Regions from separate parts of the Brevibacterium oceani genome, predicted to be linked through region 1. Evidence: predicted binding sites of a transcription regulator. Region 1 holds the regulator's gene; each other region holds the start of a gene.
The links. The regulator HrcA, encoded in region 1, represses chaperone genes, less so after heat shock. The targets are predictions, from matches to a motif close to TTNGCACTCGNNNNNNNCGAGTGCNAA.
Positions count from the first base shown of each region.

Region 2: a site for HrcA is predicted at 5,689-5,715, ahead of groL (chaperonin GroEL). Genes of this name have one in related genera too.
Region 3: a site for HrcA is predicted at 3,331-3,357, ahead of groES (co-chaperone GroES). Genes of this name have one in related genera too.

Region 1 covers NZ_CP072846.1:2,338,693-2,346,473, forward strand. Annotated here, with positions in the region: gene J9314_RS10425 (16S rRNA (uracil(1498)-N(3))-methyltransferase) at 1-206, opposite strand, end outside; gene dnaJ (molecular chaperone DnaJ) at 203-1,321, opposite strand; gene hrcA (heat-inducible transcriptional repressor HrcA) at 1,403-2,455, opposite strand; gene J9314_RS10440 (DUF3097 domain-containing protein) at 2,701-3,567, shown strand; gene J9314_RS10445 (DUF4870 domain-containing protein) at 3,667-4,251, shown strand; gene J9314_RS10450 (DUF4870 domain-containing protein) at 4,360-5,049, shown strand; gene hemW (radical SAM family heme chaperone HemW) at 5,149-6,378, opposite strand; gene lepA (translation elongation factor 4) at 6,379-7,781, opposite strand, start outside.
Region 2 covers NZ_CP072846.1:3,481,251-3,489,031, forward strand. Annotated here, with positions in the region: gene pspAB (PspA-associated protein PspAB) at 1-330, shown strand, start outside; gene J9314_RS15505 (RNA-binding S4 domain-containing protein) at 423-641, opposite strand; gene J9314_RS15510 (hypothetical protein) at 641-1,480, opposite strand; gene J9314_RS15515 (TSUP family transporter) at 1,582-2,331, opposite strand; gene J9314_RS15520 (DUF1707 SHOCT-like domain-containing protein) at 2,454-3,221, shown strand; gene J9314_RS15525 (hypothetical protein) at 3,280-3,663, opposite strand; gene groL (chaperonin GroEL) at 3,889-5,532, opposite strand; gene J9314_RS15535 (cold-shock protein) at 6,320-6,523, opposite strand; gene J9314_RS15540 (LytR C-terminal domain-containing protein) at 6,808-7,389, opposite strand; gene J9314_RS15545 (DUF3263 domain-containing protein) at 7,392-7,658, opposite strand.
Region 3 covers NZ_CP072846.1:3,190,010-3,197,790, forward strand. Annotated here, with positions in the region: gene J9314_RS14155 (polysaccharide pyruvyl transferase family protein) at 1-944, opposite strand, end outside; gene groL (chaperonin GroEL) at 1,254-2,846, opposite strand; gene groES (co-chaperone GroES) at 2,883-3,176, opposite strand; gene J9314_RS14170 (resuscitation-promoting factor) at 3,975-5,171, opposite strand; gene J9314_RS14175 (TatD family hydrolase) at 5,468-6,445, opposite strand; gene metG (methionine--tRNA ligase) at 6,445-7,781, opposite strand, start outside.

The sequences.
Region 1 (7,781 bases):
GTGACTTCGATATCCATGCCCGTCGCCGAGGCGGCCGTGACCTGTCCGCGGGCACGTGTGCCCTGACCGTCGACGACCTCGATCTGCTCACCGGGGCCGATCCGACGCACTCGCACCGCGTGTCCGGCGACGTCCTCACCGACGGTGAGGACGTGACCGGGCACCGCCTCGACGGCGGCAGCGGTGTGGAAGACGGGCAGACTCACCGACCGGCGAACCTCTCACGCATGCGGGAGAACATGCCGGACTTCTCGGTGGTGATCTGAGCCCGTGGGGCCTCTTCACCGCGCAGCTCGGCGAGCTTTTCGAACAGTTCGCGCTGTTCGTCGTCGAGCTTGTCCGGCGTGTGCACGTCGACGGTGATGAGCAGGTCGCCGCGGGTCTCCGAGCGCAGACGGGAGGCGCCGAGACCGGTCAGCTTGACGACCGTGCCCGACTGGGTGCCCGGGGCGATGCTGAGGTCCTGGGCGCCGTCGAAGGTCTCGAACGGAATGGTCGCGCCGAGAGCGGCGGCGGTCATCGGCACGGACACCGAGGCGCGGAGGTTGTCACCGTCGCGCTGGAACACCTCGTGGCGGGTGACCATGACCTCGACGAAGAGGTCGCCGGCGGGTCCGCCGCCGGGTCCGACCTCGCCTTGGCTGCTCAGCTGGATGCGGGTTCCGTCGGAGACTCCGGCGGGGATGCGGATCTTCATCGTCCGCTGCTTGCGCACCCGGCCGTCGCCCTGGCAGTTGAGGCAGGGGTTGGGGATGACGGTGCCGAAGCCGTGGCAGGAGTTGCAGGTCTGGTTCGTGACCATCTGACCCAGCAGGGTCCGGGTCATACGCTGGACGCTGCCGGCTCCGTGGCACAGGCTGCAGGTCTCGACCGAGGTGCCTTCCTGGGTGCCGGCACCCGAGCAGGTCTCACACACGACGGCGGTGGTCACGTCGAGGTCGACGGTCCCGCCGAAGGCCGCGGTCTTCAGGTCGATGTTGACACCGACGAGGGCGTCCTTGCCGCGCTGGGTGCGTGGGATCGGGCCGCCGGCCTGCCCGCCGCCACCGCCGAAGAAGGTCTCGAAGATGTCTCCGAAGCCTCCGAATCCGCCGCCGCCGGGGAATCCGCCTTGGCCGTTCTCTCCGCCGCCCATATCGTAGTTGCGGCGCTTCTCCGGATCGGAGAGCACATCGTAGGCCAGCGAGATGGCCTTGAATTCGTCTTCGTGGCCGGGGTTGACGTCCGGGTGGTACTTGCGTGCCAGCTTCCGGTACGACGACTTGATCTCAGCCGCGGAAGCGTCCTTGGACACTCCGAGTGTTTCATAGTGATCGGCCACAGAAACTTCTCTCTCCCTGGTGGTGTGTGTTCTTCGTGTTCATGGTGGCGGGCTCGGGGCCCGGTCCGGTGCGGTGTCGCTTCATCCTCGATCGAGGAGCGAGGACACATACTTCGCCACTGCCCTGACGGCCGAGATCGTCGTCGGGTAGTCCATCCGCGTCGGCCCCAGCACCGCCAGGCGGGCCGAGGAACCTGCGTCATGACCATATTCGGCGGCCACGACCGATGTCGAACTGAACGATTCGTGAGTGTTCTCACGTCCGATGCGCACGCTGATCTCATCGTGGTCCTCGGCCATCGAAGTCAGCAGCCGCAGCAGCACGACCTGTTCCTCGAAGGCCTCGAGGATCGGGGCCATCTGCTCACCGAATTCGCGTCCGGACCGGGCGAGGTTCGCGGTGCCGGCCATGATGAGTCGGTCCTCCCGGGTCGCGGCGACCAGGTCGACGACAGCGGCCCTGACCTTCTCCACCTCGCCAACGTCGGGATCGACGGCATCGGCGGAGTCCGCCTCGGCGCCGGTCGGGGTCTGTGACGATGCTCCGGCCTCCCCCATGACTCGGGAGAGCTTCTTGCCGGAGAACTCGACGTTGATGCGGTCGCGCAGCGCACGCACTCCGTCGTCATCGAGTCCCTGCGCCACGGTCACGGTCTTCTGCTCGACCTGGCCGGCGTCGGTGATGAGGACGACGAGGACGCGGTTCGGTCCGAGCCCGACGATCTCGATGTGCTTGATGCGGGCCAGCGACACAGTCGGGTACTGGATGAGCGCGACCTGGTGGGTCAGACCCGAGAGCACGCGCACGGTGCGGTCGAGCATCTCGTCGAGTTCGACGTCGCCGTCGATGAGCTGGAAGATCGCACGCCGTTCGGCCTGCGTGAGCGGTTTGAACTCGTCGATGCGATCGACGAACATCCGATAGCCGAGGTCGGTCGGGATCCGACCGGCGGAGGTGTGGGGCTGAGCGATGTACCCGTCCTGCTCGAGCTGGGCCATGTCGTTGCGAATCGTCGCCGGCGACACCCCGAGGGTGTGCCGCTGGACGATGGCCTTCGAACCGACGGGTTCGTTCGTGGCGACGAAGTCCTCGACGATGGCGCGCAGCACCTGAGCTCTCCTGCTGTCGTTCATCGCTGACCTCCCCACACGTTTGGCACTCGCTAGCACTGAGTGCCAATTCTACGCTTCTTGGCAGTCGATTTCACGTCTGGGGCGTGCCGTCCGGCACGCGCTCGGCGATGTGTCGTCCGGCACTCCTATCAGGATGTGTCGTGCGGCACGTCGCGGGAGCGCTGTCCGGCACGCCTTTCCGGACGTGCCGTCCGGCGCGCCGCGGTGGGGCACCGGGAATATTCGCCGGCTGCCCATTATCGTGGGTGAGCGTGAATGCTTTCGATCGCTACGGACCCGACGTCCTCTCCGGCAGCTCCCCCTCCTCACACCGTCCGAAGAAGTCCCGACCCGTCGAGCTCGGGCTCGGGATGGTGCTCGAGGACGCGATGAGCGGGTACGTCGGCGCAGTGGTCGGCGCCGAGAAGACCACCGCGGGAGTCGTCGTCAATCTCGAGGATCGGGCGGGCAAGGTGCGCGCCTTTCCGCTGGGGCCGGGGTTCCTTCTCGAGGGCCAGCCCGTCGATGTCCGCCTGCCCGCGAAGAAGAAGGCGACCACTCCGGGCCGCACTGCCTCGGGCTCGCGTGCGGTGGAGGGAGCGAAGGCGCGCGTGGCCCGCGGTTCCCGGATCTGGGTCGAGGGCAAACACGATGCGGAGCTGGTCGAGAAGATCTGGGGCGATGACCTGCGCATCGAGGGCGTCGTCGTCGAACCGCTCGGCGGTCTGGACGACGTCGCCGACAAGCTCGCGGCCTTCGGCCCCGACAAGGATCATCGGGTGGGGGTCCTTGCCGATCACCTCGTGACCGGGACGAAGGAGTCCAAGATCGCCGAGGCGGTGCGCGCGGATCCTCGATACCGCGATGTCGTCCACATCATCGGCCACCCGTATGTCGACATCTGGCAGGCGGTCAAACCGCATGTGGTCGGGATCAGGGAGTGGCCGGTCGTGCCCCGCGGCGAGGATTGGAAGACCGGGATCCTGCGGCGCATCGGCTGGCCGCATGCCGATCATCGCGATGTCGCCCGGGGGTGGGTGCGGATCCTCGGGAAGGTGAGCACGATCGCCGACGTCGAACCGACTCTGTCCGGACGCGTCGAGGAGCTCATCGACTTCGTCACCGTCGGCTGAGACGTGTTGCCGAGTTGGAACACGATCGGGTCTTTTCGGCATGTCTCGGCACACGGCGCTGGGATAGTGTGAAACGACAGAGGCAGTGAAAGGACCATCATGTCGTTCAACCCCCAACCGCCGAACAGCGGCCGCCCCATGCCGCCGAACTACGGACAAGCTGCTGGACCCCAGTCGTCGCAGGGCCCGCAGCAGAACTATGGGCAGCCGAATTATGGGCAGCAGCCCGGTTTCGGTCCGCCCCAGCCTGGCGTCAATCCCGCGCTCTTCGATTCTCAGGCTCTTCCCGATGCCGCGTACGGTCCGGGCTCCGAACTGTTCTGGATGGCCGGTGAGCGGGAGCGAACCACCGCGATGTGGTCGCATCTGGGCACTCTTCTCTTCGGATACCTCCCTCTCATCATGTTCCTCGTCAAGAAGGACGAGTCGCCATTCGTCCGCGAACACACGCGTCAGGGCCTCAACGCGATGATCACGAACACGATCGCCACCACGGCGGCGACGCTGATCCTGATGTTCTTCGGGTTCGTCCTCTCCTTCGTCACCTTCGGACTCGGGATGTTCATCGTCTTCGGTGCCTTCGTCATCCCGCTGGTGTACTCGGTCCTCTACATCATCGCCGGCATCGCGGCCAACCGCGGAGAGGGCTACAAGATCCCCCTCGTCTTCGAGTTCGTCAAGTAATCTTGTTCCTGACACCGTAATCGCGCTCGGCCCCGTTCACCTCGGAGACACTCTCCGGCGGAGAGACTGGGCTAGTGTGGTGTGACGCAGACGTGAGAAGGGACGCTAATGTCGGACAACCCCCAGCAGCCGAACGACAACCGAGCACAGCCGATGCCTCCGGACTACTCCGCTCAGTCGGGGCCACAGCAGCCATACACTCAGCAGGGTTCCCAGCAGCCTTACGGCTCCCAGCCGCAGTACGGTTCTCAGCAACCGGGTGGTCAGCCTGTCTACGGATCGCAGCAGCCCGGCTCGCAATCACCCTACGGATCGCAGCCCGGATACGGCAGCCAGCAGGCGTACGGCTCCCAGCAGGGCTACGGCGGCCCGCAGGGCTACGGCCCCGGCTCGGCGGCGAATACCAGAGCGTTCGATTCGCGGGCCCTGCCTCCGCAGGCCTACGGCCCGGGTTCGGCGGGCTTCTGGCAGCCTTCGCCGTCCGAGCGCTCCACGGCGACGTGGACACAGGTGGGAGCGATCTTCACCGCGTGGATCGTCCCGCTCATCGTCTTCCTTGTGAAGAAGGACGAGTCGCCGTTCATCCGCGAACAGGCCCGCCAGTCGCTGAACTTCCAGCTGACGCTGATCATCGCCTACATCGTGGCGGACATCTTCGCAGTGATCACCTTCGGATTCGGCGCGATCCTCTACTTCGTCATCTGGATCGTCGCTCTCGTCTTCATGATCATCGCTGCTGTGGCAGCCAACAAGGGAGAGGTCTACAAGGTTCCGATGAGCATCCAGCTCGTCAAGTAGGACTTCCCCTCAGCCCCGCCTCCGGGCCGCTTCCGCATTCAGGGAGCGGCCCGGTTTCGTCTTCTTCCTCGAACAAGCCCGTTCGGGCGCATGGTCCGTTCAGACGTACTCGGTGAGGATTCGCACCATATGGTCGGCGAGCAGACGCCCCTGCAGGGTGGGTCGGAACCAGCCCGCTGAGACTCCGTCGGGATCCAGCAGTCCCTGCTTGACGAAGGTGCGCACGGCCTGCGCACTGCCGGGGGCCAAGGAGTCGAGGCGCAGTTCGTCGTCGATGCGAGCGGCGAGCATGATCCGTTCGATCTCTCGGGTCGCATCGTCGAGGACCTCCCGGCCGATCGCCGGAGACTCCCCCGCCAGCAGCCGGTCGGACCAGGCTCGGGGGTGCTTCGCGTTCCAGAACCGCACTCCCCCGACATGGGAATGCGCACCCGGGCCGAAGCCCCACCAGTCGGCATTGCGCCAATACGCCATGTTGTGTTCACATCGGGTCTCAGGCCCTGTCGACCAGTTGCTCACCTCGTACCAGTGCAGGCCCGCCGCAGTCATCGCGGCATCGGCGATCTCGTACTTGTCGGCCAGGTCGTCCTCATCGGGCATCGGCAGCTCACCGCGTCTGACCATCGCGCCCATCTTCGTTCCGGGTTCGACGATGAGAGAGTACGCGGAGATATGGTCGACCTCATTGGACAGGGCGACCTCGAGCGACCGCCGCCAATCGTCGATCGACTCCCCCGGGGTGCCGTAGATGAGGTCGAGACTGAGTTCGAGGCCGGCATCCTTGACCCAGCGGGCCACCTCGGGGATCTTCTCGGGATCGTGCGTCCGGTCAAGAGTGGCCAGCACATGCGGCACGGCCGACTGCATTCCCATGGAGATCCGGGTGAATCCGGCAGCCGCGAGGGTGGCGATGTAGGCGGGATCGAGCGTGTCCGGATTGGCCTCTGTGGTCACCTCGACATCGGCGGCGAGGGCGAAACGGGAGCGGATGTCGTCCATGATGCCGGCGAGCACCTCGGCGGCGAGCATCGTCGGGGTGCCCCCGCCGAAGAAGATCGTCGACACCTCACGGCTGCCCGCCCCCACCTCGGCGAGGGTGGACACCGACAGATCGAGCTCACGGGCGAGATTGCCGCGGTAGTCCTCACGGGAGGCTCCGGGACCGAGATCCTCGGCGGTGTAGGTGTTGAAGTCGCAGTAGCCGCAGCGGACCCGGCAGTATGGGACGTGGACGTAGAGGCTCAGGCCCCGGTCGTCGGCGCCGATGCCCGCCGACGCGGGAAGGGAGCCGTCACGCGGGGGAACCTCGCCGCTCGGTTGTGCCGGCACTTACTTCTTGGCGTCCTTCTTCTCCGGTTCGTCGGAGGACAGGGCTGCGATGAACGCCTCCTGCGGAACCTCGACGGTGCCGACCATCTTCATCCGCTTCTTGCCTTCCTTCTGCTTCTCGAGCAGTTTGCGCTTGCGGCTGATGTCGCCGCCGTAGCACTTCGAGAGCACGTCCTTGCGGATCGCGCGGATGGTCTCGCGGGCGATGATGCGTGAGCCGATGGCCGCCTGGATCGGGACTTCGAACTGCTGGCGCGGGATGAGCTTGCGCAGCTTCCCGGCCATCGCCACCCCGTAGGAGTAGGCGTTGTCGCGGTGGACGATCGCGGAGAACGCATCGACCTGATCGCCGTGGAGCAGGATGTCGACCTTGACGAGGTCGGAGGCGTCGCGCCCGTCGTCGGAGTAGTCGAGTGAGGCATAGCCCTTGGTGCGGGACTTCAGCTGATCGAAGAAATCGAAGACGATCTCGGCCAGCGGCAGGCGGTAGCGGATCTCCACCCGGTCAGAGGACAGGTAGTCCATGCCCTGGAGTTTGCCGCGGCGCTCCTGGCACAGCTCCATCACCGCACCGATGTAGTCGCTCGGGGTGAGGATCGTGGCCTGGACCATCGGCTCACGGACTTCTTTGATCTTGCCCGTGGGGTATTCGCTCGGGTTCGTCACCACGGTCTCGGTGCCGTCCTCCATCGTCACGTCGTAGATGACGGAGGGGGCTGTGGAGATGAGATCGAGGTCGAATTCGCGTTCGAGCCGGTCCCGGAGCACCTCGAGGTGGAGGAGTCCGAGGAATCCGCAGCGGAAGCCGAAGCCCAGCGCCGTGGACGTCTCCGGTTCGTAGGCCAAGGAGGCGTCGTTGAGTTTGAGCTTGTCCAGCGCGTCGCGCAGCACCGGATAGTCCGAGCCGTCGATGGGGAAGAGCCCGGAGAACACCATGGGCTTGGGCTCGCGGTAGCCTTCGAGCGCCTGGGTTGCAGGAGCCGCAGCCGCAGTCACTGTGTCACCGACCTTGGACAGCCGCACGTCCTTGACGCCGGTGATGAGGTACCCGACCTCACCGACGCCGAGGCCCTTCGTCGCCTTCGGCTCGGGTGAGGAGGCTCCGATCTCGAGCAGCTCGTGGGTGCTGCCGGTCGACATCATCTCGATCTTCTCGCGTGGGGACAGCGAACCGTCGATCACGCGCACATACGTGACCACGCCGCGGTAGGTGTCGTAGACGGAGTCGAAGATCATCGCCCTGGCCGGTGCCTCGGCGTCGCCGACGGGGGCGGGGATGTCGGTGATGATGCGGTCGAGGACCTCCTCGACGCCCTCACCGGTCTTGCCGGACACAAGCAGGCAGTCCTCGGGTTCGCAGCCGATGAGGTTCGCGAGCTCCTCGGCGTACTTCTCCGGCTGCG
Region 2 (7,781 bases), 1.1 Mb from region 1:
GCGGACGCCGAGGTGGTCAACCTCGTCACGAACATCCACGCCGTGAACTCGGCGCTGGTCAACCAGGGCTTCGACACGATGCTGCTGTGCACCACCGTGTACTTCGTCCACCCCGACGGTCGGCGCATGGCACTGGTCTACCAGTACAAGCGCGGCACCTTCTACCCGTTCGTACAGTCCGGCCCGAAGCAGCGGGACAATCCGCTCGAGATCCAGGTCAAGGGCGTCCTCTCCGGTGAGTTGCCGTTCGAAGAAGACACGTCGAACTGGTCGGCCCTGTGGGATGCTCCGGGTATGAACGACACCCCGGGAGCGTCCGAACTCCGTTAAGCGGCCGAGAACACACACGGCAAGCCGAACCAAAACAGTGGAGGGTGTCCCCCCCCCCGCGGGGACACCCTCCTTGTTGTTGCTCTCAGCTCTCAGTCCTGTTCGGCGCCCACTTCGAAGGCTTCGCCGAGAGCTTCGATGCGGTCGCCGGGACGGATCGTCGCACCTCGGCGGGTTTCGACTTCCCCGTTGACGGTGACTTCACCGTCGGCGATCATGTCCTTGGCCATGGCACCGTGTTCGGCCACACCGTGGAGTTTGAGCAGCTGACCGAGCTTGATCGACTCGCCGCGGATCTCGATCGTCTCCATCAGAAGAGGTCTCCGAGGTCGAATCCGCCGCCGTCGCCGCCGCCGAAGAGTCCGCCGCCGTCTCCTCCGTCGCCGCCGAAGAAGCCGCCGTCGCCACCCATGTCGCCACCGGCGTCTCCGCCGCCAGCATCGCCCATGTCACCGCCGTAGGCACCGTCCCAGCCGCCGCCCATCCCGCCGAACATCATGGCACCCATGAGGACGCCGGGAAGCAGGCCGGAGCCGGCGTAGGAGTTGAAGTAGCCGCGGTTGTACTCGGCGTAGGCAGGGCCGGCCTCCCAATAGGCACGACGCGTGTGTCCGTCAGCCGTGACGACCTTGCGCACCATGGGATCGGCGCCGACGGCCACGCGTTCGGCATCGGCAGCGCACACGGGTACGGGGCGCAGCTGACCGCCGGCAGGGGCCCAGTCGATGTCCTCGACCGAGGGTCCGTGCTGCGGGTTGAAGAAGCAGGGCGGACGGCGCACGGGAAGCGGCTTGCCTTCGACGCGGGCGCGCACGCACTTCGCGGCGTAGCGCCCGTCTTCGAGCGCCTCGGTGACGTGACGGATGTCAGCGGGTTCGGAGACCTTCTCAAGAGTCTCCTTGGCGATGTCGTAGGAGTCCAGCGCCTGCTTGTAGTCCTGCGCTCCACCGGTGTCGAGATCCACACCTGATGTGATGATGTCGAGTTCGGCGACTTCTTCGCCGAACGATGTGACATCCTCCTCGGCGGTCTTCTTCACCTGCTGGAGTTCGGCGGCGTGGATTTCGCGCTGACGTCGCTTCTCTTTACGGTGGCCGATGAAGAATACGGCTCCGAGAACAACGAGCAGCAGCAGAAATACTTCAGTCACGATCTATGCCTCCCCGGCTATCTGCGTCCTCGAACAGTATGCCCGACGAAACTGACAGACGACTGAACCCGTCCCCCACATCCGCTCAGTTCTCGAGCGCTTCACAGCAGCGCCGCAGCCCCCTTGACGAGTGCCGCGGCTCCCCCGCCGAAGGCGAGGACGAGCATCCCGATCCGTGCGATCGCAGCGTCGATGCGTCGGGACAGCCAGTCCCCGCCGATCAGTCCCGCCACGAGGACGAGGCCCAGACCGATCCACGTGCCGATCGGCAGGGCGGGCCACACCCCGCCGTGGACGATCACCTTCGCCACCACCGCCGAGGCGGTCCCCACGACGAGGAACGGCTGCAGGGTGGCCGCGAAGGACCGCTGTTCCCAGTCCGTGAGCACCGCGTAGGCGCTGACGGCTGGTCCCCCGGCTCCCGCTGCCGCCGACATGGCCCCGGAGAGCGTGCCGGCCCCGAATCGCGTGCCGAGGTTCGCCGGCATCCTGCGACCGAGGCGACCGAGGGTCAGTGAGCTGATGAGCGAGACGATGATGAGCAGTCCGATGAGGATCTGCAGCGGCGCGGTCGGCAGCGCGGAGGCGAGAAGGGCACCGGGGATCGTTCCGATCACCGCGCCCAGGGCCAGGTGGCGGAACGACGGCCATTCCACCTCGGCGAAGGTGCGGGCGAAGACGGAGGCCGAGGCGACGATCCCGCAGATGTTGACGAGGATGATCCCGCTGTACGGGTCGAGGAGGAGGACGAGGAAGGGGCCGCTGACCAGGCCGAATCCCATCCCGGTGACGCGTTGGGACAGCGCCCCGAGGAACACGGCGAAGAGGATGAGCACGACGACGGGTTCCACCCGGTCGAGTCTAGTGCAGTACCCTTCCCTGACTGCATGCAGTGCGTCTCCCGGCCTGCATGCAGCGCACTTCCCTGCCGCGACCGAGGCTGAAGGGCTGGAGCGGGGTTACAGTATTCATCATGAACGCTCGTCCCCTCTGGTCGCGATTCAGCGCCGATCCGCGATCACACGGACAGGTCCGTGCCTCCGACGCCGACCGTGCGGTCGTCTCCGATGTGCTCTCGGAGGCGTATGCGCTCGGTCAGCTCGACGTGGAGGAATTCGACGAACGCACCGAGGCGGCCGCGAAGGTCAAGACTCTCGGTGAGGTCCCAGCGCTGATCGAGGACCTCGTCCTCGCCGATCCGTCCGAGGTCGAACCGGACAAGCTCGATGATGCCGGCCGCGCGCAGGCTCTGGCCCGACTCGAGGCCGACCGGGTTCCGATCACGCCCGAGCAGATCGACGTCGCGGCGCAGCAGTACTACCGGGATCGAGTGCGCCGGGCAGCGCTCGGCCTCATCGCCGGCCCCGGCGGAATCACTTTGGCCATCTGGGCGTTCACGTCGATCGCGCGTGGGGAGTTCATCTTCTTCTGGCCGATCTTCGCCATCATCCCGATGCTCCTGGGATTCTTCTCCCGAGTCGGTCACAAGGAGGATACGATCCGCGAGCGCAAGCGGGAACTCACGCGCAGGGCGCGGGCCCACCTCGGCGATGCGGAGGCCAAACGCGAACTCGAGAAGGGTGAGCAGTCGGCAGATGACTACGAATCCGAGTTCGGCAGAGGACTGCAGCCGCCGCACCCGTCCCACCCGCCGTATTCGCCCGGACAGATCGCCCGCCGGGATGAGCGGCGCCGGCGCCGCGAAGGGCGGCGCGCTCACCGCGACAACCCCTGGGACTGACGCGGGTCGTCGCTGCTGAGCCGACTGTTGCCGGTAGCCGGCCATCCCGATCGGCTCCTCAGGCCTGGAAGACCCTGATCTGTCCGAAGTCCTGCGCCTTGTGCGTGGTGAACCACATCGTGTGGGAGAAGTGCCTGAGGTCATCGCTGTCTGATTCGGCCTGCCAATAGCCCCAGGCGGCCGCGGCCTTGCCGTGGGTGATCGCGGCTTCGAGGTGGCCGACCTCGGGCGAATGCGCCGAGAGCTCCAGCAGCGCGTCGACGACTTCGTCACGGCCGGTGGCGGTCCGGACTCCCTCGGTCCGGACGATCTGGAGCACGCAGTCCTCAGCGACCGACTCGGCGAGAGAATCGCTGACTCCATTGAAGAGGTTCTCTTCGAACTCGGCGACGAAGACGTTCTTCGGGCTGTTTCCGCAGGCATCGGTGCCGGTGAAAGTCATGCGCCCAGCCTATGCGGGGGCATCCGCGCGGACAATAGCCGAGGGCACTGCTGAAGCGAATCGCCCGACGCCGGGCACCCTCGGCGCCTCCTCGTCGGGGACCATGGCACCCGCGGAATCGCGCATGGCGCCTGTGAACCGGGTATGAAAACGGCCGTGCCGGCACCCTTGCGGATACCGGCACGGCCGATCGAACAGCGGGGCTGATCTGACGGTGAGGTCAGATCAGAAGCCCATGCCGCCCATTCCACCCATGCCGTCCATGCCGGCAGCTGCGTCTGCACCTGCGGCGGCCTTTTCGGGCTTGTCGGCGACGACCGACTCGGTGGTGAGGAACAGACCGGCGATCGAGGCGGCGTTCTGCAGGGCCGAGCGGGTCACCTTGACCGGGTCGTTGATGCCGGCGGCCAGCAGATCCTCGTAGTCACCGGTTGCGGCGTTGAGGCCGAATCCGGGCTCGAGGTTCGCGACCTTGTCGGCGACCACACCGGCTTCGAGGCCGGCGTTCGTGGCGATCTGCTTGAGCGGGGCTTCGATGGCGACCTTGACGATGTTCGCACCGGTTGCTTCGTCTCCCTCGAGTGCGAGGTCTCCGAAGGCAGCCTTGCCCGCCTGGATCAGGGCGACGCCGCCACCGGCGACGATTCCCTCTTCCACAGCAGCCTTGGCGTTGCGCACAGCATCTTCGATGCGGTGCTTGGTTTCCTTGAGCTCAACCTCGGTGGCGGCTCCGGCCTTGATGACTGCGACACCGCCGGCCAGCTTGGCCAGGCGCTCCTGCAGCTTCTCACGGTCGTAGTCGGAGTCCGAGTTCTCGATCTCGGCGCGGATCTGAGCGACCCGTCCGGCGATCTCCTCGGCGTCTCCTGCGCCCTCGACGATGGTGGTCTCGTCCTTGGTGATGACGACCTTGCGGGCGGTGCCCAGCAGATCGGTGGTCACGCTGTCGAGCTTGAGCCCGACCTCCTCGGACACGACCTGTCCACCGGTGAGGATGGCGATGTCGGCCAGCTGCGCCTTACGGCGGTCGCCGAAGCCCGGAGCCTTGACGGCGACGGACTTGAAGGTGCCCTTGAGCTTGTTGAGCACCAGGACGGCCAGGGCTTCGCCCTCGACGTCTTCGGCGATGATGAACAGCGGCTTGTTGGACTGCTGGACCTTCTCGAGGACGGGCAGCAGGTCCTTCACGTTCGAGATCTTGGAGTTGACGATGAGGATGTAGGGATCCTCAAGGACAGCTTCCTGGCGATCGGTGTCGGTGACGAAGTAACCGGAGATGTAGCCCTTGTCGAAGCGCATACCCTCGGTCAGTTCGAGTTCGAGTCCGAAGGTGTTGGACTCCTCGACGGTGACGACGCCTTCCTTGCCGACCTTGTCGATGGCCTCGGCGATCAGTTCACCGATGGCGGGATCTCCAGCGGAGATGCCTGCGGTGGCGGCGATCTGTTCCTTGGTCTCGATGTCGATGGCGTTGTTCAGCAGGACACCGGTGACAGCTTCCACTGCCTTCTCGATGCCGCGCTTGAGGCTGAGCGGATCAGCACCGGCTGCCACGTTGCGCAGGCCTTCGCGGACGAGAGCCTGAGCGAGCACGGTAGCGGTGGTGGTTCCGTCGCCTGCGACGTCGTCAGTCTTCTTGGCGACTTCCTTGACGAGTTCGGCGCCGATCTTCTCGTAGGGGTCCTCGAGTTCGATCTCCTTGGCAATGGAGACGCCATCGTTGGTGATGGTCGGTGCGCCCCACTGCTTTTCGAGCACGACATTGCGACCGCGGGGTCCAAGGGTCACCTTGACCGCGTCCGCGAGCTGGTTGAGGCCAGCTTCAAGTCCCCGACGAGCTTCTTCGTCGAATGCAATCATCTTTGCCATAGTGGCTTAGATCCTCCCTGATGGAGTGGAGTGGGAATCCAGAGCAGTCATCAGCGCCCGCGACGGCAGAGAGTGTGTCCGCATGTTCCATTCCACATAAGGACCACGCTCTCGAGACGACTGGTGGGAACCCATCGGTTTTCACCAGTACTAGATTTAGCACTCTCACTATGCGAGTGCAAATATTCGTCGTCTGTCGTCACAGTGGAGGCAGGCAGGCGATCGCGGTCATGTCGTCGCACGTTCGCGAGCTGACCGAGCAGGATCACGGTCCTCATCCGCGGATTCTCGGGGCCTGCGGGCGCCCGAGCGGCCGTCCTGAGCGTCGCGGCAACCGCTTTCAGGGCTAGTACTCAACCATCGCCGAGGCGGTTCGGCCCAGCGCGAAACAGCCACTGGCCCAGCGCCTCTGCCACGCTGCCGCGCTGCTTCGCCACCTCACGACCGCACACACCGAGTACCGCCGCCTTGCGATCCACGCGCCCTACACGCGCAAACGACGAATCGGCACAACTTACGCCGAATAGCTCAAGTTCGGCCTTGGGCTACTCGGCGTAAAGTGTGCCTGTTCGCATCTATAGTCGTCGCCCGCACCCTCGGCTATTCGGAGTGCCTCATTCCGCGCAACCCACGGCCTCCAATAGCACCACTGAGTCCGGGCGCTGAAAAGCGCCGAGCAGTTGCCTGATCGGCGCTCTCCCCGCGCACGGTCAGTCCGGTCGACCACATGGTCGTTCGGGCCTCGCCGTACAGCGGATCAGAAAACTGTGCTTATCAGCAGCCAGTCTCAGAGGAGGGTGACGGACTCCGCCTGAGGACCCTTTTGTCCTTCTCCAACTTCGAACTGAACCTGCTGGCCCTCTTCGAGAGAGCGGTAGCCGTCCATCTGGATTGCGCTCCAGTGAACGAACACGTCCTGGTTGTCGCCTTCGAGGGTGATGAATCCATAGCCCTTTTCAGCGTTGAACCACTTGACGGTACCTTGTGCCATTACTTCTCCATACAGTGCAGTGCCATTGAAATCCCGCAGATCAGCCGCGATCGGGCGACCGCATCGAGCTGCGGAAGCTAGTAAAACTCAACCGACCCCGCGACTTCTCTCATTGACCTCGGGAGAATAATCTCGGTGAAGCACGAATAGAACACAAGGTGCTGTGCTTGCCTAGCTGGTGCCACTCTACCGCAGCCGCGCACCCCACCCGGGGTCGCTCAACACTGTTATAGATTCGTTACCTTAGGCTTTTCGCCCTGTTCACGTGGGGAACGCGGCAGTCATCAGCCGTCGGAGGAGTCGGCGCCCTCTGTGCTCTCTCCACCCGATTCGGGCCCACGGTCGGCGATGTCCGAGCAGATGACCACGGTGACGTCGGCATCGAAGTCCGAGGAGGCCTCTGTGGCCGAGATGCCCAGCGACTTCGCGACGAGCTTGGCCTGCGACGCGTTGTCCTCGCCGTTGTAGTACACGGTCGAGTCGGTGAGGTTCGTCGAATAGTTGCCGACCTGGCCGAGCTTCCAGCCCTTGTCTTCGACTGCTTCGGAGAACTTCTTCGCGGCGCCGGAGACGCCGGAGCCGTTGAGGACGTCGACGGTGATCGAATCGTCGGCGACGTTGACTTCGCTCTCGCTCGGCGAGGGCTCGGACGAGGCGGACTCCGAGGCCGGCGGGTCGGCGATCTTCGACTCGGGATTGCCCATCGAGGAGAAGATGATGTTGATGGCGGCCACGACGAGCAGGACCGCGACGAGCGCGAGCACGATGACCAGAGAGATGGCACCGATGTTCGACGACGCTGCGGATTCCTGTCGATGGGCGCCGCTGCGCCGGCCGGGCTCGATCTCGTCGAATTCGTCGGTCATATCTACCTCGAGACGCGGGCTTGGGCGCGCTCGCTCTGCCGCGTGGTGCGGATCCGGCGAAGGCGCTTGACCAGCATCGGATCGCTGGCCAGAGCGGCAGGGTTGTCCAGAAGCGAGTTCAGTATCTGGAAGTAGCTGGTGGCCGACATGTCGAATCGCTCACGGATCGCGTGATCCTTGGCTCCACCGTATTTCCACCACCGCCGCTCGAATTCGAGAACGGCCACCTCGAGCTCGCTCAGTTCTGAGGTGTCGTTGTTCGGCGGCATAGGGGATGTGCTCCTTCGAGAGGTGACTGTGCTTCTATATTATCGCCCGATCGACGGGACCGAAATTTTCGGCGCGCCGCCGAAGCTGTGAGGTCCCTCGCGACGCCCGTCGAGAACCGCACC
Region 3 (7,781 bases), 850 kb from region 1:
GTGCCGATGACCGCAGCCGCCTGCTCGGTCAGGGCCACGAGCTGTCGGGCGGTGAGCATGCGGGTGGGCACCACATTGTCGTTTCCGCTCGCTTCGGCGATCGTGATGTCGGTGAGCTGGTCTCGCGTCTGATCGGCAGGCGGGAGAGCTCCTCCGTGCGGCACAAGCAGCACTCTCAGACCGGTGTCATCCGCCACACGCCGGGTCAGTTCGGCCAGTCTTGCGTGGTAATCGGTGTCGCTGATCATCGGGGTGGAAGCCTTCTCGGCGAAGCTCGCCAGGATGAAGGGCTCGGCAGCCAGGTCGGACACGGCTGCCCGGTCGTCGTCACTGGCTGTGAGAGAAAACGCGTCGTCCACCTGTCGACGGACCGTCGCCTCACCAGAGCTGAGTTCTTCGGCGATGTCGGTGGTATAGCTTTCACGTGTGCCGATGAACTGCGCTTCTGCAAGAAGATCATGGACGAGTCCCCGATCTTCCTCGTAGATCAGCGGTCCCAGCGTCTGGCTTGTCAGCGCGTACGGTTTGCCGAGGGCGCGTGCGATCTTTGCCAGGGTCGCCCGTTCGTAGATGTGGTGAGCGAACATCGAATTGAGGTTCCCACCTCCGGCGACGAGCACGGCGTCGGAGTTCCGGACCGCTTCGATGATTCTGACGGCAGGATCGTCTGGGGCCAATGTACTCCCCGCGCTTTCGCCCTCGACGTGGGCGAGCACCTTCTTCATCCGTGCGATGTTCGGCTTCCTATCGCGTTTGAAGCCGATACGCGGGATGGCATCGACGCCGTACATCCGTCCCGCGTATTCCGGTTCACCGGCGATGAGGGTGATCTCGATGTCGGTGCGATCGCGCAGCGCATCGATGGCGAGTTCGGTCATGGCCTCGTCGCCGAGGTGGTAGAACCGGCTCCAACCGACATCGCCGATCATCGTAATACGTTTCATGTCTCCCTAGAGTCCGCGTATCGCCCGTGCGTTGGGCCTCCGCGACAACTTATTGGGGAGACGTCGCCAGAAGGTGAACCGCGCACGACGCCCGAGTGAACAGCCCCTCGGGCGGCCGCGACTCGGGTTCGCCACACTCTGCGCTGGGCAGCCCAGTTCGGAAACTGGGCTGCCCAGCGCAGAGTGTGGCGCCATCTCACGCGTCCGGGACAGCGCCACCTCGGTGCGGGGTGAATGCGCCGGTGGCCCGGAACGTGATGTTCCGAGCCACCGGGGTCAGTCAGAGCTGACGCGGATCGAGGGTGATGCTCAGTCCTCGTCCTCGTCTTCCTTCTTCTCGACGACCAGGGTCTCGGTGGTGAGAACCAGGGCGGCGATCGAAGCGGCGTTGCGCAGAGCCGAACGGGTGACCTTGACGGGGTCGATGATGCCGGCGCCGATGAGGTCGCCGTATTCATTGATTGCGGCGTTGTAGCCCTGGCCGGACTCGAGGTCCTGGACCTTGGCGACGACGACGTATCCGTCCTGGCCGGCGTTCTCGGCGATCCACCGCAGCGGCTGGACGACACCGCGCTTGACGATGTCGGCACCCGTCGCGGCGTCCCCGGACAGCCCGAGGTCGTTGCCTTCGAGAACCTTCGCGGCGTGGATCAGAGCCGATCCGCCGCCGGCGACGATGCCCTCTTCGATGGCTGCACGAGTTGCGGACACGGCGTCTTCGACGCGGTGCTTGCGCTCCTTGAGCTCCACCTCGGTGGCGGCGCCGACCTTGATGACGGCGACACCGCCGGAGAGCTTGGCCAAGCGCTCCTGCAGCTTCTCGCGGTCCCAGTCGGAGTCGGTGTTCTCGACCTCGGCGCGGATCTGAGCGACACGACCGGCCACACCCTCGTCCGAACCTGCACCATCGATGATCGTGGTGTTGTCCTTGGTGACGGTGATGGTACGGGCGTTGCCGAGCTCCTCCAGAGTGATCTGGTCGAGCTTCATGCCCATGTCCGGGGTGACGACCTGGCCACCGGTGAGGACGGCGAGGTCCTCGAGGATGGCCTTGCGGCGGTCACCGAAGCCGGGAGCCTTGACGGCGGCGACGTTGATGATGCCGCGCAGCTTGTTGACGACCAGCGTCGACAGTGCCTCGCCCTCGATGTCCTCGGCGATGATGAACAGCGGCTTGCCGGCCTGCTGCACCTTCTCCAGGACAGGCAGGAGCTCCTGGATGTTGGAGATCTTGCCCTGGTTGATGAGGATGAGAGCGTCGGAGAGCACAGCCTCCTGACGATCGGCATCGGTCACGAAGTGCGGCGAGAGGTAGCCCTTGTCGAACTGCATACCCTCGGTGACTTCGAGTTCGACGGACGCGGCCTGCGACTCGTCGATGGTGATGACGCCGTCCTTGCCGACCTTGTCGAAGGCATCGGCGATGAGCTTGCCGATCTCTTCGGACTGGGCGGACAGACCGGCGACGTGCGCGATCTCCGAGGAGTCGGCGACGTCGCGGGCGATGGTGCCGAGCTGTCCGGAGACTGCCTCGACGGCGGTCTCGATACCGCGCTTGAGGGCACCGGGTGCGGCACCTGCGGCGACGTTGCGCAGTCCTTCGTTGACGAAGGCCTGAGCGAGCACCGTCGCAGTCGTGGTTCCGTCACCGGCGATGTCGTTGGTCTTGGTGGCGACTTCCTTGGCCAGCTGAGCGCCGAGGTTCTCGTACGGGTCGTCGACCTCGACCTCACGGGCGATGGTCACACCGTCGTTCGTGATCGTGGGAGCGCCCCACTTCTTGTCGAGCACGACGTTGCGGCCCTTGGGTCCCAGCGTCACCTTGACGGTGTCGGCCAGGGTGTTGACGCCCTTTTCGAGCGCACGACGAGCTTCGTCGTTGAATTCCAGTGTCTTAGGCATTCGTCCTCCTGTCTGTGGGTTAGTTGTTCAGGGGATTCAGCCGATGACGGCGAGCACGTCGCGAGCCGAGAGCACGAGGAACTCTTCGCCGGCGTACTTGACTTCGGTTCCTCCGTACTTGGAGTAGATGACCTTATCGCCGATGGCGACGTCGACCGGCACGCGGTTTCCGTTGTCGGCAACGCGACCCGGGCCCACTGCGACAACTTCGCCTTCCTGAGGCTTTTCCTTGGCGGTTTCGGGAATGACCAGACCACTGGCGGTAGTCTGCTCTGCTTCGACCTGACGGATGACAATCCGATCTTCGAGTGGCTTGATGGAGACCGACATATCGGGCCCTCTCCCTTCGCTGGGTTCATTCTTCATTGAGTCAGACGGCGGCTGCTGCCATGAACCTCTCGTCGTCGCGGGTGCCGAGCGATTCGACCGTCTCATGAAACTGGCACTCACTGAGTGCTAGTGCTAATTCGACTCTAGAACGCTCTTAGCACTCGGTCAACTTGAGTGCCAACAATTCGTCATGCTCTGGGCGAAAGTTCAGATTGAGCCTACAAGGGCGGATGGGCCGACGCCCGAGTGGCAAGGAGGGGCGGCGTCCGTTCGTGCGGCGCGGTCAGGCCCCAGCTTTCGAGTTTCGGTGCGGGCCGAACTTCCACTCCCGAGTTCCCGGGCGCGATCCGGCCTCACCTGCCGAGTTCCGGACGTCTCGTGCGGGATTCGGCACTCGGTTCCCGCACGAAACGTCCGGAACTCGCCGGGCCGCCACGCATCTCCGGGGGCGCCGCGGTCAATTCCGCAGCTGGGAGCTGCTCGGCGGACGGTGCGAGGGCTGCACCCGGAGCAGCCGGCCCACAAAAGCCTGGGTCAACCATCCCATGGGCCTGCAGCGGTAAGCAAAGCTGGCAGCAGCAAGCAAGGCCGGGAGTAGTAAGCAAGGCCGGCACTAGTAGGCAGGCCGGGACTAGTAAGCACAGCCTGACAGCAAGGCAGGCATCCATTTGCCAAAAGGCGCGGGCCCCGGGATCTCTCCCGGGGCCCGCGCTGCGTCGGCCACCTCAGCTCAGTTGTCGATATCTGTTGTCAACAGCGGCCGACGGTCTGTGGGCGTTCCCAGACCAGTGTTTCAGATCAGGCGCACTGCCACTGTCCCCAGCCGGCTTCGGCCTGGAGCTTCTTCGCACGCTGGAACTGCTCCTGCGGGCTGGCATCAGACGGGTTGCCGCTGCCTCCCATGGAGTGCCAGGTCTGGGGCAGGAACTGGAACAGACCGAAGTGGGTGCCGTTCGAGGCCTTGGGGTCGAAGTTCGACTCGCACTCGACGACCGAGTACCACTTGGAGCCGGGTCCACCGAGCATCGCCTTGATCTCAGCGGTGCTCATGGAGCCGCCGCCCGAGCCGGAGCCGCCGGTGCTCGAGTCACCGGAATCGCCGGAGTCGGAGCCACCGGAGTCGGAGCCGCCGGTGTCGGCCGGGGTCTCCTTCTTCTTGGTTCCCTGGATGACGACCTTGGTCTTGGGCTCGGAGAGGACCTTCTCGTCCTTCTTCTCCTTCTTCACCTCTTCACCGTTGATGGTCTTGACCTTGTAGACGACCTGCTTCTCGCCGTCCTTACCCTCGGACTCGACCTTGGTCTCACCCTGGTAGAGGGAGTCGGACTTCTTGGTCTCGACCTTGGCCTTGATGGCCTGCTTGTCCTTGACGGTCTTGTTCTCGACGCGGTTGACTGTGAGCACCTGTCCGTCGGAGAGTTCGGCGGACATCGGCACGGACAGGAAGTCGTCCTTCTTGAGCTCGACGCCCGATTCCTTCAGCGCTTCCTTCGCGGTGCCCACGGCAGCCGAGACCTTGTGGTCCTTGCCGTCGGCGACGACGGTGAGATCCTTCGACGTGGTCACGTCGATGTCGTTGTCGTCTTCCTTCAGCCGCTGCTTGGCATCGGCGTTGAGGTCGGCGCCCTTCGCGTCGACGCCGAGGTCGGCGAGTGCCTGACCCACGGTGTTCGCGTTGGTCCATTCGCTCGACTTCTTACCGTCGACCGACAGCGAGACCTTCTTCGCGGTATTGACCGTGATCGTCATGTCCCGGTCGACCTTCGTGCCGACGCCGGGCTTGACCTGGTCGCGCTTGTCGACGTCGACGTCATGGCTGTCGAGGATGTCACCGACGGTTCCGCCGAAGGTGCGAATCTCCTCGGCCTGACCGTTGACGTCCAAGGTCACAGGCTTGTTCATCGTCACGACGGCACCCGTGCCACCGACGAGTCCGGTGATCACGACCGCCTGAGCAGCGATCTGAACCTTGCGGTTCTTCAGAAAATCAATCACAAAAATATCCCTGAGCAGAGTTTATCGACCTGACCACTGTAACCGATTCGTTACACCGCTCGCAAAATATCACGGAAATGTAACGGTGAGAGTTTGCTGAGAGCCCGCCTGACCTGGAATTCCCTGTGATTCCGGGGCTCTCAGGTCCGTGACAAACCCTCGCCGAGGCGGCCCTGCATTCCGTTATCCTGCTCACAGATCAGGGGCTGGCTTGAGCAGCGCACGGCGCTTCCGCACACGCCTTCGCCCCCAGTGACGAAACACGTCGCGAGCTCCCGTCCCAACCGCCTGGGTTCTCAGTCCCAGCTGCCGATGGCTCTCTCGGCGTTGGCCCATACGGCCGCGCAGAGATCCGCTTCGCTCATGTCGCGCACTTCGGCGAGCTTCCGCGCGGTGATCGCGGTGAGGTACGGCCCGCCGGGCTTCCCTCGGTGCGGGTGCGGGGTGAGGAACGGGGCGTCGGTCTCGGTGAGCAGAAGCTCGAGCGGAGCGGCGGCCGCGGCACGGCGCAGTTCGTCGGCGTTCTTGAACGTGAGGTTTCCGGCGAAGGACATGTAATAGCCTGCGGCTGCGCACTCGCGAGCCATCGCTTCGTCACCGGAGAAGCAGTGGAAGATCGTGACCTCGGGAGCGCCTTCCTCTTTGAGGATGCGCAGCACATCGGCATGTGCTTCGCGGTCGTGGATCTGCAGGGCACGTCCGGTGCGCTTGGCGATCTCGATGTGGGCGCGGAAGGAGCGGTGCTGTTCGGCCACTCCCTCTTCTCCGGTGCGGAAGTAATCGAGGCCGGTCTCCCCCACCACACGCATGCGGTCGTGCGAGGCCACGAGCGTCTCGATCTCGGTGAGAGCATCGTCGAGCAGACCGCGCTCGGCCAGCCGCGGCGCCTCGTTCGGATGGAGTGCCGCTCCCCCGAGCATCCATGTCCGGCCGTCGGCCGGCGGCGCGGGAACGGTGGCAGAGTCGGTGACTCGGGCCGCCTCGGCGGTACCTGCGTACTGGGCGGCAACAAGCTCGGTCGTCCACCGTGCTGCCGGGAGGTCGCAGCCGATCTGGATGATGCGACGGACTCCCGCCTCGGCGGCGGTGTCGTGGAAGAAGTCGAGCGAGGGGAACTCCTCGTCCTCGTTCGGGGTTACCTCGGGTTCGGGTTCACCGGCCCCCAGCGGCAGCCGCACACCGGTGCAGATGTCGAGGTGAGTGTGGGTGTCGACGACGGGGTGGGCGAGCGGTTCGGGCACCGGTGGATAGGTTCCGGCGGCGCGCGAGGCCATTACTCGGACTCCTCCACGAACTTCGGGAAAACGGGCTCGGGCTTCGGCAGCGGGGTGCCCGGCTCGAGCGGGAACTCGACTGCGGCGAAGGACCGGGGATCCACCTCGGCGGCGGCGATCCCACCGGCGGCCGCCTCGGCGACATTCGGTGCCAGGCCGGCCGAGGCATACGCCGCACCAGCGGCGACACCGATGCCCGCACCTGCGGTCACGGTCTCCATCGCCTCGGCACCGGACCCGGATTCGGCCGCAGTCGGCAGGACCTTCGCTCCGGCCTCGCCGGCACCTTCGGGGACACCGAGGAGGTCGAGGATCTTGCCGGCCGAATCGGGCATAACGGGCTGGATGAGGATCGAGATGATGCGCACGACCTCGATCGTCACCCACAGCACGGTGGCCATGCGGTCCGGATCGGTCTTCTTCAGCTTCCACGGCTCCTGTGCGGAGAAGTAGCGGTTGGCCTCGGTCAGCACCTTCCAGCAGGCCTCGACGTAGAGGTGGAGGGCCTGGGTGTCGACGTGCCGGCGGGCGGTGTCGGGTACGGCCCGGGCGAGCGCGAGCAGGGCCTCGTCCGCCTCGGTGAGAACGCCGGGCTGCGGCACCTGCGCGTCGCAGTTCTTCGCGATCATCGACAGGGAGCGCTGGGCGAGGTTGCCGTACTCGTTAGCCAGATCCGAGTTCTTCCGGGTGATGATCGAGTCCTTCGTGTAGGACCCGTCCTGACCGTAGGAGAACTCGCGGAAGAGGAAGAAGCGCAGCGTGTCCAGGCCGAAGGCGTCGACGAGGTCGAGCGGGTCGACGACGTTGCCGACGGACTTCGACATCTTCTCTCCGGAATTGAAGAGGAAGCCGTGGGCGTGGACGCGCTTCGGCAGCTCGATGCCGGCGCTCATGAGGAACGCGGGCCAGTAGACGCTGTGGAAGCGGATGATGTCCTTGCCGATGATGTGGACGTCGGCGGGCCACCATTTGTTCAGACGTTCCTGGTCATCGGGGTAACCGGCGGCGGTGAGGTAGTTCGTCAGAGCGTCGATCCACACGTACATCACGTGCTTCTCGTTGCCGGGGACGGGCACGCCCCAGTCGAAGGTGGTGCGGGAGACCGAGAGGTCCTTGAGGCCGGAGGCGACGAAGGAGGCAATCTCGTTGCGGCGGGAATCGGGGCCGATGAACTCGGGATGGGTCTTGTACAGCTCGAGCAGCTTGTCCTGGTACTTCGACAGGCGGAAGAAGTAGGACTCCTCTTCGGTCCAGGTCACCTCGGTGCGGGTCTCCTTGGACAGGCGCACACCGTCGACGACCTCGGTTTCGTCTTCTGTGTAGTAGGCCTCGTCGC